4 regions of the Kitasatospora sp. NBC_00070 genome follow, and region 1 is predicted to be linked to each of the others. Evidence: riboswitches for the same ligand, from Rfam matches in the RefSeq annotation. Region 1 holds a riboswitch; each other region holds the start of a gene.

Region 1 (3,199 bases):
GGGATCATCGTGGTCATCTTCATCCGCAACAAGCAGTTGAAGACCAGTCACGCGGTCATGGCCGCGCTCTTCGGCTTCATGCTGAGCCAGTCCACGGCGGCCAAGCCGATCCAGGACTTCCTGACCCAACTCGCCCAGACCATCTCCTCGGTCGCCAGCTGACCTGGCGCGCCTGACCCGGGTCGGGCCGGCTTCGGCCGGTCTCAGCGACGGCCCCGCCACCAGCGGCCCAACCGGCCGCGCCGCGGCGGGGGTTCGGCCTGTCCCGGGGTCTCCGTCACCGGATGCTCGGCGACCAGCAGCAGGAACAGCCGGGCCCAGCACAGCCGTTCACCGCGCGGCCAGTCCAGCGCGCGCAGCGTGGTGGAGGCCGACTCGCAGACCGTCCCGTTGATCCGGACCTCGGCGACGTCGTCGCCCGCCTTGCCGCCGAAGAACAGCTTCACGCCGTTGACCTGACGCTCGGCCAGCTCCGGCAGCACGGCGGCGGCCAGCACCGGGCCGAGATCCCGCTCGGCGACCCAGTCGAACAGCGGGTCGGTGTCGACGCCGAACACCGCGGCCGGGCCCTGCACGACGTGCCAGCCCGGGAGTTCGGGGGCGTCGTAGTGGTCGCCGCCGCCGGTCAGCAGGCCGACCACGGCACTCGCCGTGGTGCCCGCCCACATCCGCACCGCGCTGTCCAGCCGCTCCACCTCGGTGCCGCCGACGCCGGCCGCGCAGTCCCAGATCACCGGCGCGTCGCCCTGGCCGAGCCGCAGCACGTAGCCGAGGTCGACGTGGCCGCCGCCGGTGCCGTGCTCGTCGTGCTCCCGGAACGCCACCGCCGTGGTGCCGGGCCCGCGCAGCAGCGGACCGTCGGCGGTGAACTCCTGGCCGAGCCGGGCCAGCTCGCGGACCGCCGCGCGCTGGATGACGGCCAGCCGTTCCTCGGGGCGCACAGACGGGGCTCCTCGCTCGACAGAACTCTGCTCGACGGCGCTTCGAACACCTTCGTTCGAGCGCGACCGTGGCGAGCGTATCGGCCCGGCGTGAGCGGTGTCACTGTCGGCGCTGGCGGAGCGGGACCGGGTGGGTACGGACGGCGATATCGGCCACCCTCCGTGAACCGATCGGGGACGAAGTGTCGCCGAATCGGGCCCTCCGGGTCGCAAGTCCCGGACCGGAAGTGACCTTCGTCCCTGATCATCCTTGTTCATCGTTCAACCGGGGCTTGCCAGCGGGCGGCCGATCGGCTTTGCTTCGAGGCCTGTCCGGTGAACGACCGGATGGGCTCAACCGGGCGGAACGCCGAGTCCTGCCGCCGCCCGGCGCCTCGTACAAGGCACGCATGGCAGGAGCGGGGGACCCAAGGTAAGTCGCCGAACCGGTGTGAACCGGGACGGCTTGGGGTTAAGCCGCATTCCTGCGGCCGGGCATCTCCAGCCCGCACCCGACAGCTCACCTCGTAGGCGTCGGAGAGGACCACCCCCATGTCCGCACAGGGCAAGCACCGTCGCGTCCAGCTGTCCCACCTGACCCGGATCGCCGTCGCGACCGGCGTGCTCGGCGCCACCTTCGCGCTGCCGGTCGCCGCCGCCAGCGCCCACCAGGGCCACGCCGCCGCCTCCGTGCCGCAGGCCGCCCCGGCCGCCGCCGTCACCACCATCGCCACCGAGACCGCCGCCACCACCGTGGCTCCGGTCTCCGCTCCGGCCGCCCCGGTCGCGAGCAGCTACCAGGTCGTCAGCGGCGACACCCTCTCGAAGATCGCCACCGCCAAGCAGGTGGACGGCGGCTGGGAGAAGCTCTACCAGGACAACCGCTCGGTGGTCGGTGGCAACCCGAACCTGATCTACCCGGGTCAGCAGCTCTCGCTCGCCGGCCAGGCCGCGGCCGTCGCGCCGCAGCCCGCCGCGGAGGCCCCGAAGGCCGCCGAGGCGCCGAAGACCGAGACCAAGTCCTCTTCCTCCTCTTCCACGAGCACCACGGACTCCACCAAGGCGTCCCGCTCCAAGTCGACCCCGGCTCCGAAGGCCGACACGGCCCCCAAGGCCAAGTCGACCACCACCGCCCCGGCCACCACCGAGGCCGCCAAGCCCGCCACCGTGGCGGCCGGCGGTTACGTCGCCCCGGTCAGTGGTGGCACCTCCACCGCCTACCACGCCTCCGGCTCCTCCTGGTCCAGCGGCTACCACACCGGCGTCGACTTCCGTGCCTCGACCGGCACCGTGGTCAAGGCCATCACCACCGGCACCGTCGTCTCGGCCGGCAACGGCGGGTCCTACGGCAACGAGGTCGTCGTCAAGCACGCCGACGGCAAGTACTCCGAGTACGCCCACCTCTCCTCGATCTCCGTCAAGGTCGGCCAGACCGTCTCGGCCGGCCAGCAGCTGGGCCTCTCCGGCGCCACCGGCAACGTGACCGGCCCGCACCTGCACTTCGAGGTCCGCACCGGCCCGTCCTACGGCTCCGACATCGACCCGGTCGCGTACCTGCGCGCCCACGGCGTCAGCGTCTGATCAGGGTCTGACCCCGGCTCAGACGACTTCGGCCCCCCGGTCATTGACCGGGGGGCCGAAGTGTTGGAGCGGGTGACGAGAATCGAACTCGCGTGACCAGTTTGGAAGACTGGGGCTCTACCATTGAGCTACACCCGCGTGCGGTGCCTGAGCACACGGCGACCTCGGGCCCGTTGCCGGTCTCGAGGACAGGGTCAGCGTACCTGGTCGGGTCGGTTGCTCGCACACCGCTTTGGCCGTTCGGGGTGTCCGGCGGGTCTCCGATATGACCAATGGGGCGCCCTGGGCGGCGTGTACGCTTCCTCTCGGCACCACGGGGTGTGGCGCAGCTTGGTAGCGCGTCCGCTTTGGGAGCGGAAGGCCGTCGGTTCGAATCCGGCCACCCCGACAGTGCGGCAGGGTCTCGTCGGTGCGCGGGGCCCTGTTGGCGTTTCACGGGGTCGTGACCGGAGCGCCGGGTACGCCGACGGCGAACCTGACGGTGTGCCAGGTGGCGCGTCCCCTTTTCCCGGCCGGGCCCGGCCCGTCCGGAATTCGGACGTTGATGCGACCGTCCGGGGCCGTGCGGGGAGCCGGGTTCGGGGGTCCTTCGGGCCGTGTGGGCGACCCGAACAGCGGCGCCCTGGCGTCCGCCTTTCGTGCTACCGGTAGGATGGGCCGCTGGCGGTCGTCCCTGTGGCATGTGCACAGGTCAGACC
Region 2 (3,199 bases), 1.2 Mb from region 1:
CGCAGCGCGGCGTGCCGGACGTCGGACTTCCGGGAGCTGGTCAGGTGGACGTGGGCGCGGCCCTTCTCGGTGCCCTCGATTCGGACATTACGGGTTAAATTCAGCACTTCCGCCCCGACGGTGACGCCCCCTCCGGTCGCCACCCGGGGATGCGGGTACTTCAGCGGGCCGTCCAGGGTGACCGTACCGCCGCTGATCGAGGCGATGGTCCGCAGGTCGTACCGCTCCGAGAAACCGTCGCCGGCGGGCGCCCCGGTCGGGGTGACGGCGAGCTCGTCACCGGGGCGCCAGCCGGTCGGCTCGGTGGCCAGGGTGATCCGGGTGTCGCCGGCCTTCAGCGCGCCGGTGGCGCGCACCCAGGCCGTCCTGGCGGCGCCGTCCAGTCGGAGGTAGCCGGCCCCGGTGACCCAGAGACCGGTGTCGTCCGGCATCAGCGTCATACCACCGCCCTGGAAGCGCCGTTCGTCCACGTCGGGGAACCGCAGGGTGTGCAGGGCGGCGTCGGCCGGGGCCAGCGTCAGACTGCCCTTGACCTCGACGTTGCCCGCCGAGCTGAGCACCACCGAGCGGTCGGCCGCGAAGGTCAGCGAACCGGATGCTTCGACCACCAACGAGCCGACCGCCGCATCGCCGTCCAGCACCACGTGGTCGGCGATCCGGACGGCGGCGGCCGGGCCGGGCAGCTTGCCGCCCCAGCCGGCCGGGTCCGACCACGGACGAGCCGGCCGGCTCGGTTCCGGGGAGGGCGAAGGCGACGGCTCCGGGGAGGCGGACGGCAGCGGGTCACCGTGCGAGTGGGCGGCCCCGGGCGTGGGCGGCGGCGGAGCCGAGGCGACGTCAGGGGCGTCACCGGTGTGCCGGACCAGCTCCTCCACCCCGATCGCGGCGGCCGCCGTGCCGGCCGCGATCCAGCCGAGTAGCTTTCTGCGCCCGGTCTTTGCCGAGTCGTTATCTTCCGGTCCCGCTCCGGGCCTCTTCGCGTGCCGCATGGTGCCGCGCACCCCTCCCCCGGGCCGCGCCTGCGGCCGCCTCGCCTGAAGCATAGGCAAGTCCCTTGAACGGGAAGGGATTTGATCAGATTCGATCGAAACCCATCACCGGAACGGACACTTCAGCATCATGAAGGTTCCATAAAGAAAGCATGATCCACATCACAGAGGTTTGCGGTTTGAACTTAAGTCTGTCTAACGTGCTCCCCTGTTCGTGGCCACACGGACCCAGTTCATCCGGAACGCCGAGTCCTGCCATCGGATGAACAGGCAGCAGAGCAAAACACCATGGCAGGGGCGGGGGAACCACAGGTAAGTCGCCTGCAATTGGTCCGATTTGACCGATTTCAGGCTTGGGGTGAAGCCGTGCTCACGCACGGCCGGGCAACTCCAGCCCGAATCCGACAGCTCACCTCGCAGGCGTGGGAGAGGAACGCATCTTCATGCTGTCCAGCAGCGCGTCCAAGCGCACCCGCCGTCTGATCGCCGCGACCGGTGTGGTCGGCATCGGCCTCTCGGTCCCGTGCCTCACCGCCGGTTCCGCGTCCGCCGCCACCGTCTCCACCTGGGACAAGGTCGCCCAGTGCGAGTCCACCGGCGACTGGAGCATCAACACCGGCAACGGCTTCTACGGCGGCCTCCAGTTCACCTCCAGCACCTGGGCCGAGTTCGGTGGCAAGCAGTACGCCGCCCAGGCCAACCAGGCCAGCAAGGGCCAGCAGATCGCGATCGCCGAGAAGGTGCTCGCCTCCCAGGGCCCCGGCGCCTGGCCGGTCTGCTCCGTGCAGGCCGGACTGACCAAGGGCGGCGGCGCCGCCCAGGTCGACACCTCCTCGACCGGCACCACCGCCAAGACCACCACGCCGAAGGCCACCACCCCCAAGGCGGCCACCCCGGCGCCGAAGGCGGCCGAGCAGCAGACCACCACCACGACCACCGCGGCCAAGAGCTACACCGTGGTCGCCGGTGACTGGCTCTCCACCATCGCGCAGAGCCAGAACGTCGAGGGCGGCTGGGAGAAGCTCTACGAGCTGAACAAGGCGATCCTGTCCGAGGGTCCGGACATGATCTACCCGGGCCAGCAGCTGGCCCTCGGCGGCACCACCACCGTGGTGACCAGCGCGCCGAAGTCGACCGCCCCGGCGCCGAGTTCGTCGTCGGCCGGTACCGGCGCCAAGACCACCAAGAGCACCAAGGCCGCGTCCGGCTCCACCGCCACCACCGCGGTGGCGGCGACCGGCAGCAAGGCCGCCGCGATCAACTTCGCGATGTCCAAGCTCGGCCAGGCGTACGTCTACGGCGGCAGCAGCAACGGCGGCTGGGACTGCTCGGGTCTGACCCAGGCGGCCTTCCGCCAGGCCGGCATCTCGCTGCCCCGGGTCGCCAACGACCAGGCGGACGCCAGCACCCGGGTCTCGCTGGACAACCTCCAGGCCGGCGACCTGCTGTTCTGGTCGAACAACGGCAGCAACTCCGGCGTCTACCACGTCGCCCTCTACATCGGCGACGGCAAGTACGTCGAGGCCGCCAACCCGCGGGCGGGCGTGAAGACCGAGTCCATCGCCAACTGGGCGCCGGACTTCGCCGGTCGCGTCTGACGCACCCCAGGCCGCTGCCCCGGAGACCCTGGTCGGCTCCGGGGCAGCGGCCTGCCCGCAGCGATTATCCTGGCGGTGATGTGCGCCTTCGCTTCGTCGGTCATGTCGCGGAGTTGCCAGCCCACAGTTCGACCGCGAGGACCAGCCATGACCGTGCCGCCCACCGCGACCCAGCGGATCGCCGAGACCATCCGGCCCGCGATGCTCCAGGGTCTGCAGAACGCCGACCTCGGCGGCGCCGCCGGCACCCAGCACATCAACGCCTGGGCGGACTGGATCGCCGAGGCGGTCTTCCACACCGCCGTCCAGCCGCTGGCCGTCGAGCGCGACGCGTTCGCCGACCGGGTCGACACCCTCAGCGAGGTCGCGAAGCGGCACAAGGCGAACTACCTGGACGCGGTCCAGGACGTCCAGCGCCTGAACAGCCGGGTCGCCGAGCTGGAGGCCGAGCTGGCCGAGCTGCGCGCGGCCCCCGACGAGCCGCCGACCGACTGACCGGGTCGGCCCGCCCGTCCAGGAGGGCTGACCGGACGCACCGAGGCGGGGCACGAGAGAGTTCTCGTGCCCCGCCTCGGTGCGTCCGGTCAGCCCTTGGCGTGGGCGCCCGTCGAG
Region 3 (3,199 bases), 2.2 Mb from region 1:
GCGGGTACGCGGCGACCAGCTCGGCGTAGTACGCGATCAGCTCGGCGGAGGAGAGCGCCTTGCCCTCGAACTGGTAGGCGCCGTCCTTGAAGAACTCGGAGGCGGCGACGTCCAGGGCGAGCGCGACGTCCTTGCCCGGGGTGTAGCCGGCCTTCTTGATGGCCTCGACGATGAGGTCGAGCGCCTCGCGGTTGGAGTCGAGGTTCGGCGCGAAGCCGCCCTCGTCGCCCAGACCGGTGGAGAGGCCGCGCTCCTTCAGCACGCCCTTGAGCGTGTGGTAGACCTCGACGCCCCAGCGGACGGCCTCGGAGAAGGACTCCGCGCCGATCGGCGCGATCATGAACTCCTGGATGTCGACGTTGGAGTCGGCGTGCGACCCACCGTTGAGGATGTTCATCATCGGGACGGGCAGCACGTGCGCGTTCGGGCCACCGAGGTAGCGGAACAGCGGCAGGTCGCTGGCCTCGGAGGCGGCGTGCGCCACGGCGAGCGAGACACCGAGGATCGCGTTGGCACCGAGCGAGGACTTGTCCGGGGTGGCGTCCAGGTCGAGCATGGCCTGGTCGATCAGGCGCTGCTCGGTGGCGTCGTAGCCGACCAGCTCCGGGCCGATCTGCTCGATGACGGCCAGCACGGCCTTCTCGACACCCTTGCCGAAGTAGCGGTTCTTGTCGCCGTCACGCAGCTCGAGGGCCTCGAAGGCACCGGTGGAGGCGCCCGACGGGACGGCGGCACGGCCGGTGCTGCCGTCGTCCAGACCGACCTCGACCTCGACCGTGGGGTTGCCACGGGAGTCGAGAATCTCACGGGCTACGACGACATCAATGGACGGCACGTGGCATCTCCTTGACGGAAGCGGGATGTGTTGTCGTTACGACCAGAGCCTAACCGCACCGGAGCCCGGGGCCACGCTGACCTTGGTCCCGTCTCACCGTGTGGCCCGGCTACTCATCGGTAGTTCACCTGAATGACCGCAAACGGGGCCGTACCACCCGGAAGTGGTACGGCCCCTGCTGACGGAGTGTCGCGGGAGTTCCGCGTCAGCCGAGCTTGAGCAGCTGGCCCGGCAGGATCAGGTCGGGGTCGCCACCGATGGTGGACCGGTTGGCCTGGTAGACCTGCTGCCAGTCCTGGCCGTGCGCGGCGGCGATGTCCGAGAGCGTGTCGCCGGACTTGACGGTGTATCCGCCGGTGGCGGGCGCCGGGGCGGCGTGCTTCGGCGTGCTGACCTTCGGCGCGTCCACCTTCGGGGTGGCGGGCTTCGGCGCGGTCTCCTGCTTCGGTGCGGCGGCCTTCGGGGTGGCCTTCGGCGCCGGGGTACGGGTCTCCGAGCGGGAGGACTTGCCGGCCGAGGTGTCGACCTGGGCGGCCGAACCACCCTTGCTCAGGCCGGCCTTGACGGAGCAGACCGGCCAGGCGCCGGGGCCCTGCGAGGCGAGCACCTTCTCGGCGACCGCGATCTGCTGGCCCTTGCTGGCCTGGTTGGCCTGCGGGGCGTAGGACTGACCGCCGAACGCCTTCCAGGTGCTCGGGGTGAACTGGAGGCCACCGTAGAACCCGTTGCCGGTGCTGATGCCCCAGTCGCCGCCGCTCTCGCACTGGGCGACCTTGTCCCAGGTGTCGACCGGGGCGGCGTGCGCGCCGGTGGCGGTCAGCAGCGGGAGTGCGAGGCCGACGCCCGCGACACCCGCCACGGCGATGGCCTTCTCGGTCTGCGTACGACGACGATGACGGCCCGAACCGGTGAAGAGCATGAAGAAGTCCCTCTCCGCACGCCTGCGAGGTGAGCTGTCGGGTTCGGACCGGGAGGTGGCCCGGCCGCCACTGCTGGCGGCTTCACCCCAAGCCGTGGGGGACGGCGACTTACCTGGGTCCCCCGCCCCTGCCCAAGGGTCTGGTCGGTGTCCCGGCAGCGCGGCGGGCAGGATTCGGCGTTCCGCGCTCGGGGTTCGCAGCTGCGAACACCAGGGAGAGTAAGCAGATGACCCGATGGATCACAAGCTTATGTCGAACAGATCACACAGAAATCACGCTCCGCTGCGGGTCGTCCACAAACCATACTGGTATGTCCGGATTGATGTGTACTCAGATCACGCCTGATCAGATCTGACCGACACGCCGTCAGTGCGGGTCGGTGACCTCCGGCGTGAACGAGACCGGCAACTCCCGCAGCCCGCGCATGATCAGCCCGCCCCGCCAGCGCAGCTCCTCCGGTTCGGCGGCCAGTTGGAGGTCGGGCAGCCTGGTCAGCAGCGTGGCCAGGGCGAATTGACCCTCCAGCCGGGCCAGCGGGGCACCGATGCAGTAGTGGATGCCGTGCCCGAACCCCAGGTGCGGGTTGTCCTTGCGGGCCAGGTCCAGGGTGTTCTCCGCGGCGAACCTGGCCGGGTCCCGGTCGGCCGCCGCCAGCACCACCAACACCGGGTCGCCGACCGGGATGTCCACCCCGCCGATGGTGAGCGGCTCGGTGGCGAACCGCCAGGTGGCCAGCTCCACCGGGCCGTCGTAGCGCAGCAGTTCCTCCACCGCCGTGGCCAGCAGCGCCGTCTCGCCGCGCTGCACCGACTCCTGCAACAGGGCGCGCTGGGCCGGGTTGCGGAGCAGCGCGTAGGTGCCGTTGCCGATCAGGTTGATGGTGGTCTCGAAGCCGGCGAACAGCAGGATGAAGGCCATCGCCGCGGCCTCGTTCTCGGTCAGGTGCTCACCGTGGTCGCTCGCCCGGATCAGCCCGGAGATCAGGTCGTCGCCCAGGTCGGCCCGCTTCCGGTGGATCAGCTCCAGCAGGTAGGTCCGGATCCGCTTCACCGCCCGGCCCACCCCGCCGCGCTGCCCGCCGTGGTGGCGGATCATCGCCCCGGCCCAGTCCCGCAGGTCGTCCTGGTCCTCCGGCGGCACCCCGAGCAGGTCGCAGATCGCGTAGATGGGGAGCGGGAAGGCGAACTCGTGGATCAGGTCGGCCGACCCGCGGGCCGCGAAGTCGTCGATCAGCCGGTCCGTCAGCTGCTGCACCCGGGGCTCGAACTCGGCCACCCGGCGCGGCGTGAACGCCTTCGACACCAGCCGCCGCAGCCGGGTGTGGTCCGGCGGGTCGATGTTCAGCAGATGCGTCATCAGATCCGCCTGCCGCTCGCCCGGGATGCCGACCCGGCCGGTCTTGTGCGCCTGCCCGCTGTGGTGCGCCGGGTTCTTCGACAGCCGC
Region 4 (3,199 bases), 4.0 Mb from region 1:
CGTTCGTCATCGGCCTGGCGGTGCCGGACGTGACACACGTGATCCACGAACAGGACGACGGCACGACAACCGCCTGGTTCTACGGGCTCGGTGACAGGTCATGGGCAGCGGTTGTGTGGCGTAAGGGCCAGTCGGAGACCACCGTGTACCAGGCCGGCCCCCGTCGGTTGTGGCAGGCCGTCGAACGTGCTGTTCGGTGGTGGCAGGCCGAAGGCCGGCCGGGAGTCGAACGCTTCGGCCTGACCGTGGCGGCCGGTCACCAGGTCCCGTGGCTCGACCAGCCGGACAGCCAGGTCCCGCAGCACAGGTGATTCGGACTCCCGGTTCCCGTTCGCCTCAACGTGAGGGCGCAGGGTTCAACAACCAGTGGCCGGGCCCCGCTTTCCGGCCGTACGTCGCGTGGCAGGACCTGACGTCAGGTCAGTGCAACGACGGGGCCGCCCGTCCCCGGGGAGTGGGGGCGGGCGGCCGTGGGGGAGCGGTCAGCAGCCGAAGTTGACCTTGTAGAAGGTCGCGTAGTGGTCGGAGGTGTAGTAGTCCTCGTGGAAGACCTTGCCGGTGACGATCCGTCGGGCGCCCCGGGTCGACGACCCCGGCGTCTTGACGGTGTACTCGTGGTAGTAGCCGGTGGACTGGCTCGGCAGCACGCCCTCCCGGTTCTGGAAGACGATGCCGTCCTGGCTGTACGGGAACGGGCCGCCCGCGTCGATCAGCCGGATGGTGTCCCGACCCTGGCTCGGCAGCGCCGTCAGGCAGACGCTCCCGCTGACCTTGGCGGAGGCGTCGGTGGCGAACACGGCGGTGGGGGCCAGGGCGACCAGGCCGACCATCGCGACGGAAGCGGCACGGGTCTGCAACGCGCGTAGAGTGATTCGCATGGCTGTCATTGTGAGGGCATGTCAGAACGCTGCGGAAGGGCTGCGGAAACACTTCACCCGCGCGTAACTACCGTGGAACTCCTGCGACTTGTCGTGTACCGCGAGCGATCGAAGTGTCGAACAAGGGTGCCGGGCGAGGGTGGGGCCGACCCGGGGCCCGGCGGTCGCGGTCGGCCGGGTGCAGTCGGCCCGCACCGGTCGGGGGCCCGCCAAACCTGATGTGAGGCAACTCTCGTTGTCGATGGACAGGCGATCTGCCTAGCCTGCATGGAGTCGTCCGCACCTACGCGGACCTCGTCGCCGGGACGCCGAGTCCTGTCCACCCGGTGCCGGGTACCCGATCACCGAAACATGGGCAGGAGCGGGGGAACCAGGTCAGTCTGCGCTCTCCCCTGCTCCGGTACGGGGGTCGCTCGGGGTGAAGCCGCACCCACTGCGGCCGGGCGATTCCTCTCGCCCGAACCCGACAGCTCACCTCGCAGGCGTCGCAGAGGACCTGCCCATGCGCATCGCCCTTACCCCCGCACGCCTCGGTGCGGCCGCCCTGGTGGCGGTACCCCTGGTCGCCACCGGCCTGGCCGGTCAGGCACAGGCGGCCACCGCCGTCACGCAGGACCGGCTCACCCTCAGCTCGACGGCCGCGAACACCGCGACCAAGGCGGGTCTGACCGTGCACTCCAGCGCCTGCTTCACCGCGAAGACGCTCGGCGTCGGCGTCCGGGACGCGGCCGGCCGGAACCTCGACTTCCCCGGCAACGCCAGCAACGTGCAGATCTGCCCGGGCGGCGTGAACTTCACCAGCGGGGCCCGGACGCTGCCCGCCGGGACGTACACCCAGTTCGGCTTCTGGCAGGACCAGGGCGGGAGTTGGCACAACCTGCCGTCGCAGAAGCTGACCGTCGGCGGCACGGTCGCCCCCACGCCGACCCCGACGCCGACGCCGACTCCCACCCCGACGCCGACTCCCACCCCGACGGTGGGCGGCTCGCCGATCCCCGGCAAGGCGCTGACCTGGTCGGAGGAGTTCGACAGCTCGATCGCCTGGGGCTCCAAGTGGGTCGGTGACCGCAGCAGCGCGTACCGCTACGGCAACCACAACCCGGACGACAACAAGCTCGACTGGCTGAACCCCGGCGGCGTCTCGGTCTCCGGCGGCGTGGCCACCTTCACCGCGAAGCCGTCCACGCACACCCTGGAGAGCGGCAAGCAGGCCTGGGACACCGGGCTGCTCACCACCGAGTACTCCTCCCAGGGCTTCCAGGTGAAGACCGGCGACTACGCCGAGACCCGGGTCAAGCTGCCGGCCGGCTCCGGAGCCTGGCCCGCGCTGTGGACCTGGAAGGACGGCAACGGGGAGATCGACAGCTTCGAGTACCACCCCGACAACGCGGCGCTGCTGGAGCTGACCAACCACGTCAAGTCCGGCCTGAAGTACCACACCGACGCGAACGCGGTCGGCCCCGACAAGTGGGTCACCATCGGGACCTACTACGGGGCCAACTCCGTCGACTGGTACGTGAACGGGACCAAGGTCTTCTCCGACGGCACCGGTGTCGGGGCGAACTGGTCGGCCTACCTGATCCTCAACCTCTCGGTGGGCGCCGGGCAGTACCACCCGGGGCCCAGCGGCAGCGCGCCGATCAGCTTCGCCTCGGACTACGTCCGGGTCTACCGCTGACCGTGAGCTGAGCTCGGGTCAGCCGACGGTCAGCGTGAACGGCGTGCTGTTGTTCGCGGGGTTGTGATCGTCCACGCTGACCACCCTGACGTGCCCCTCGGCCACCGTGCCGGGGGGCACGTCGGCGTCCGCCCGGACCGGTACCAGCGCGGTCGCGGTCTCCAGCGGGGGCAGCCCGCCGCCGAAGGTGCACTGCACGACCTGGTCGGACAGGGCCCGGCAGCCGGCCGGGAAGTACGGCCCCTCGGCGGTGAACCCGGCCGGCAGGTCGACCAGCACGGTGAACGGCGAGGCCGTCCGCTGCGGGCCGACGTTGGCGACGAAGCCGTGCACGGTGGTGGTCCCGCCCGGCGCGACCGCGTCCGGGTCCAGCCGGACCACCATGAGGTCGGAGCCGGAGGGCGCCGCGCCCGCCGTCGTGGCGCCGAGCATCAGCGCCGCCGAGGCGGCCAGGCCCGCCATCACCCATCTGGTCACTGTCATCACCTGTCTGCCGAATGCGGTCGTCCCGCTACGCACTGTAGCGGCGCGACGCGGATTCGTACGGAGGCGGGGACGGTGTGCCGGGCGGGTTTCGGGCGACCGCCCCGGCGTCTTCGGGTGACCGCCCCGGTGTCAGGGGGCCAGCACCTGACCGAGTCGA

Evidence for each region. A riboswitch is a leader RNA that binds a small molecule or an ion and turns the genes downstream of it on or off. The one in region 1 is predicted to bind cyclic di-AMP.
Region 2: linked by a shared signal. The riboswitch ahead of OHV05_RS05070 (transglycosylase family protein) and the one ahead of OHV05_RS10490 (peptidoglycan DD-metalloendopeptidase family protein) in region 1 are both predicted to bind cyclic di-AMP.
Region 3: linked by a shared signal. The riboswitch ahead of OHV05_RS20670 (transglycosylase family protein) and the one ahead of OHV05_RS10490 (peptidoglycan DD-metalloendopeptidase family protein) in region 1 are both predicted to bind cyclic di-AMP.
Region 4: linked by a shared signal. The riboswitch ahead of OHV05_RS28285 (hypothetical protein) and the one ahead of OHV05_RS10490 (peptidoglycan DD-metalloendopeptidase family protein) in region 1 are both predicted to bind cyclic di-AMP.

What each region holds. Positions count from the first base shown of each region.
Region 1 is NZ_CP108247.1:2,265,227-2,268,425, reverse strand. It holds gene OHV05_RS10500 (hypothetical protein) at 1-162, shown strand, start outside; gene OHV05_RS10495 (DUF6348 family protein) at 204-941, opposite strand; cyclic di-AMP (ydaO/yuaA leader) riboswitch at 1,279-1,467, shown strand; gene OHV05_RS10490 (peptidoglycan DD-metalloendopeptidase family protein) at 1,473-2,501, shown strand; tRNA gene OHV05_RS10485 (tRNA-Gly) at 2,566-2,639, opposite strand; tRNA gene OHV05_RS10480 (tRNA-Pro) at 2,816-2,889, shown strand.
Region 2 is NZ_CP108247.1:1,081,857-1,085,055, forward strand. It holds gene OHV05_RS05065 (hypothetical protein) at 1-989, opposite strand, end outside; cyclic di-AMP (ydaO/yuaA leader) riboswitch at 1,223-1,425, shown strand; gene OHV05_RS05070 (transglycosylase family protein) at 1,412-2,587, shown strand; gene OHV05_RS05075 (hypothetical protein) at 2,735-3,082, shown strand; gene OHV05_RS05080 (LacI family DNA-binding transcriptional regulator) at 3,172-3,199, opposite strand, start outside.
Region 3 is NZ_CP108247.1:4,470,928-4,474,126, reverse strand. It holds gene eno (phosphopyruvate hydratase) at 1-835, opposite strand, end outside; gene OHV05_RS20670 (transglycosylase family protein) at 1,041-1,754, opposite strand; cyclic di-AMP (ydaO/yuaA leader) riboswitch at 1,760-1,910, opposite strand; gene OHV05_RS20665 (cytochrome P450) at 2,122-3,199, opposite strand, start outside.
Region 4 is NZ_CP108247.1:6,219,844-6,223,042, forward strand. It holds gene OHV05_RS28275 (methyltransferase domain-containing protein) at 1-311, shown strand, start outside; gene OHV05_RS28280 (ribonuclease domain-containing protein) at 483-830, opposite strand; cyclic di-AMP (ydaO/yuaA leader) riboswitch at 1,211-1,378, shown strand; gene OHV05_RS28285 (hypothetical protein) at 1,381-2,556, shown strand; gene OHV05_RS28290 (hypothetical protein) at 2,575-3,033, opposite strand; gene OHV05_RS28295 (IclR family transcriptional regulator) at 3,172-3,199, opposite strand, start outside.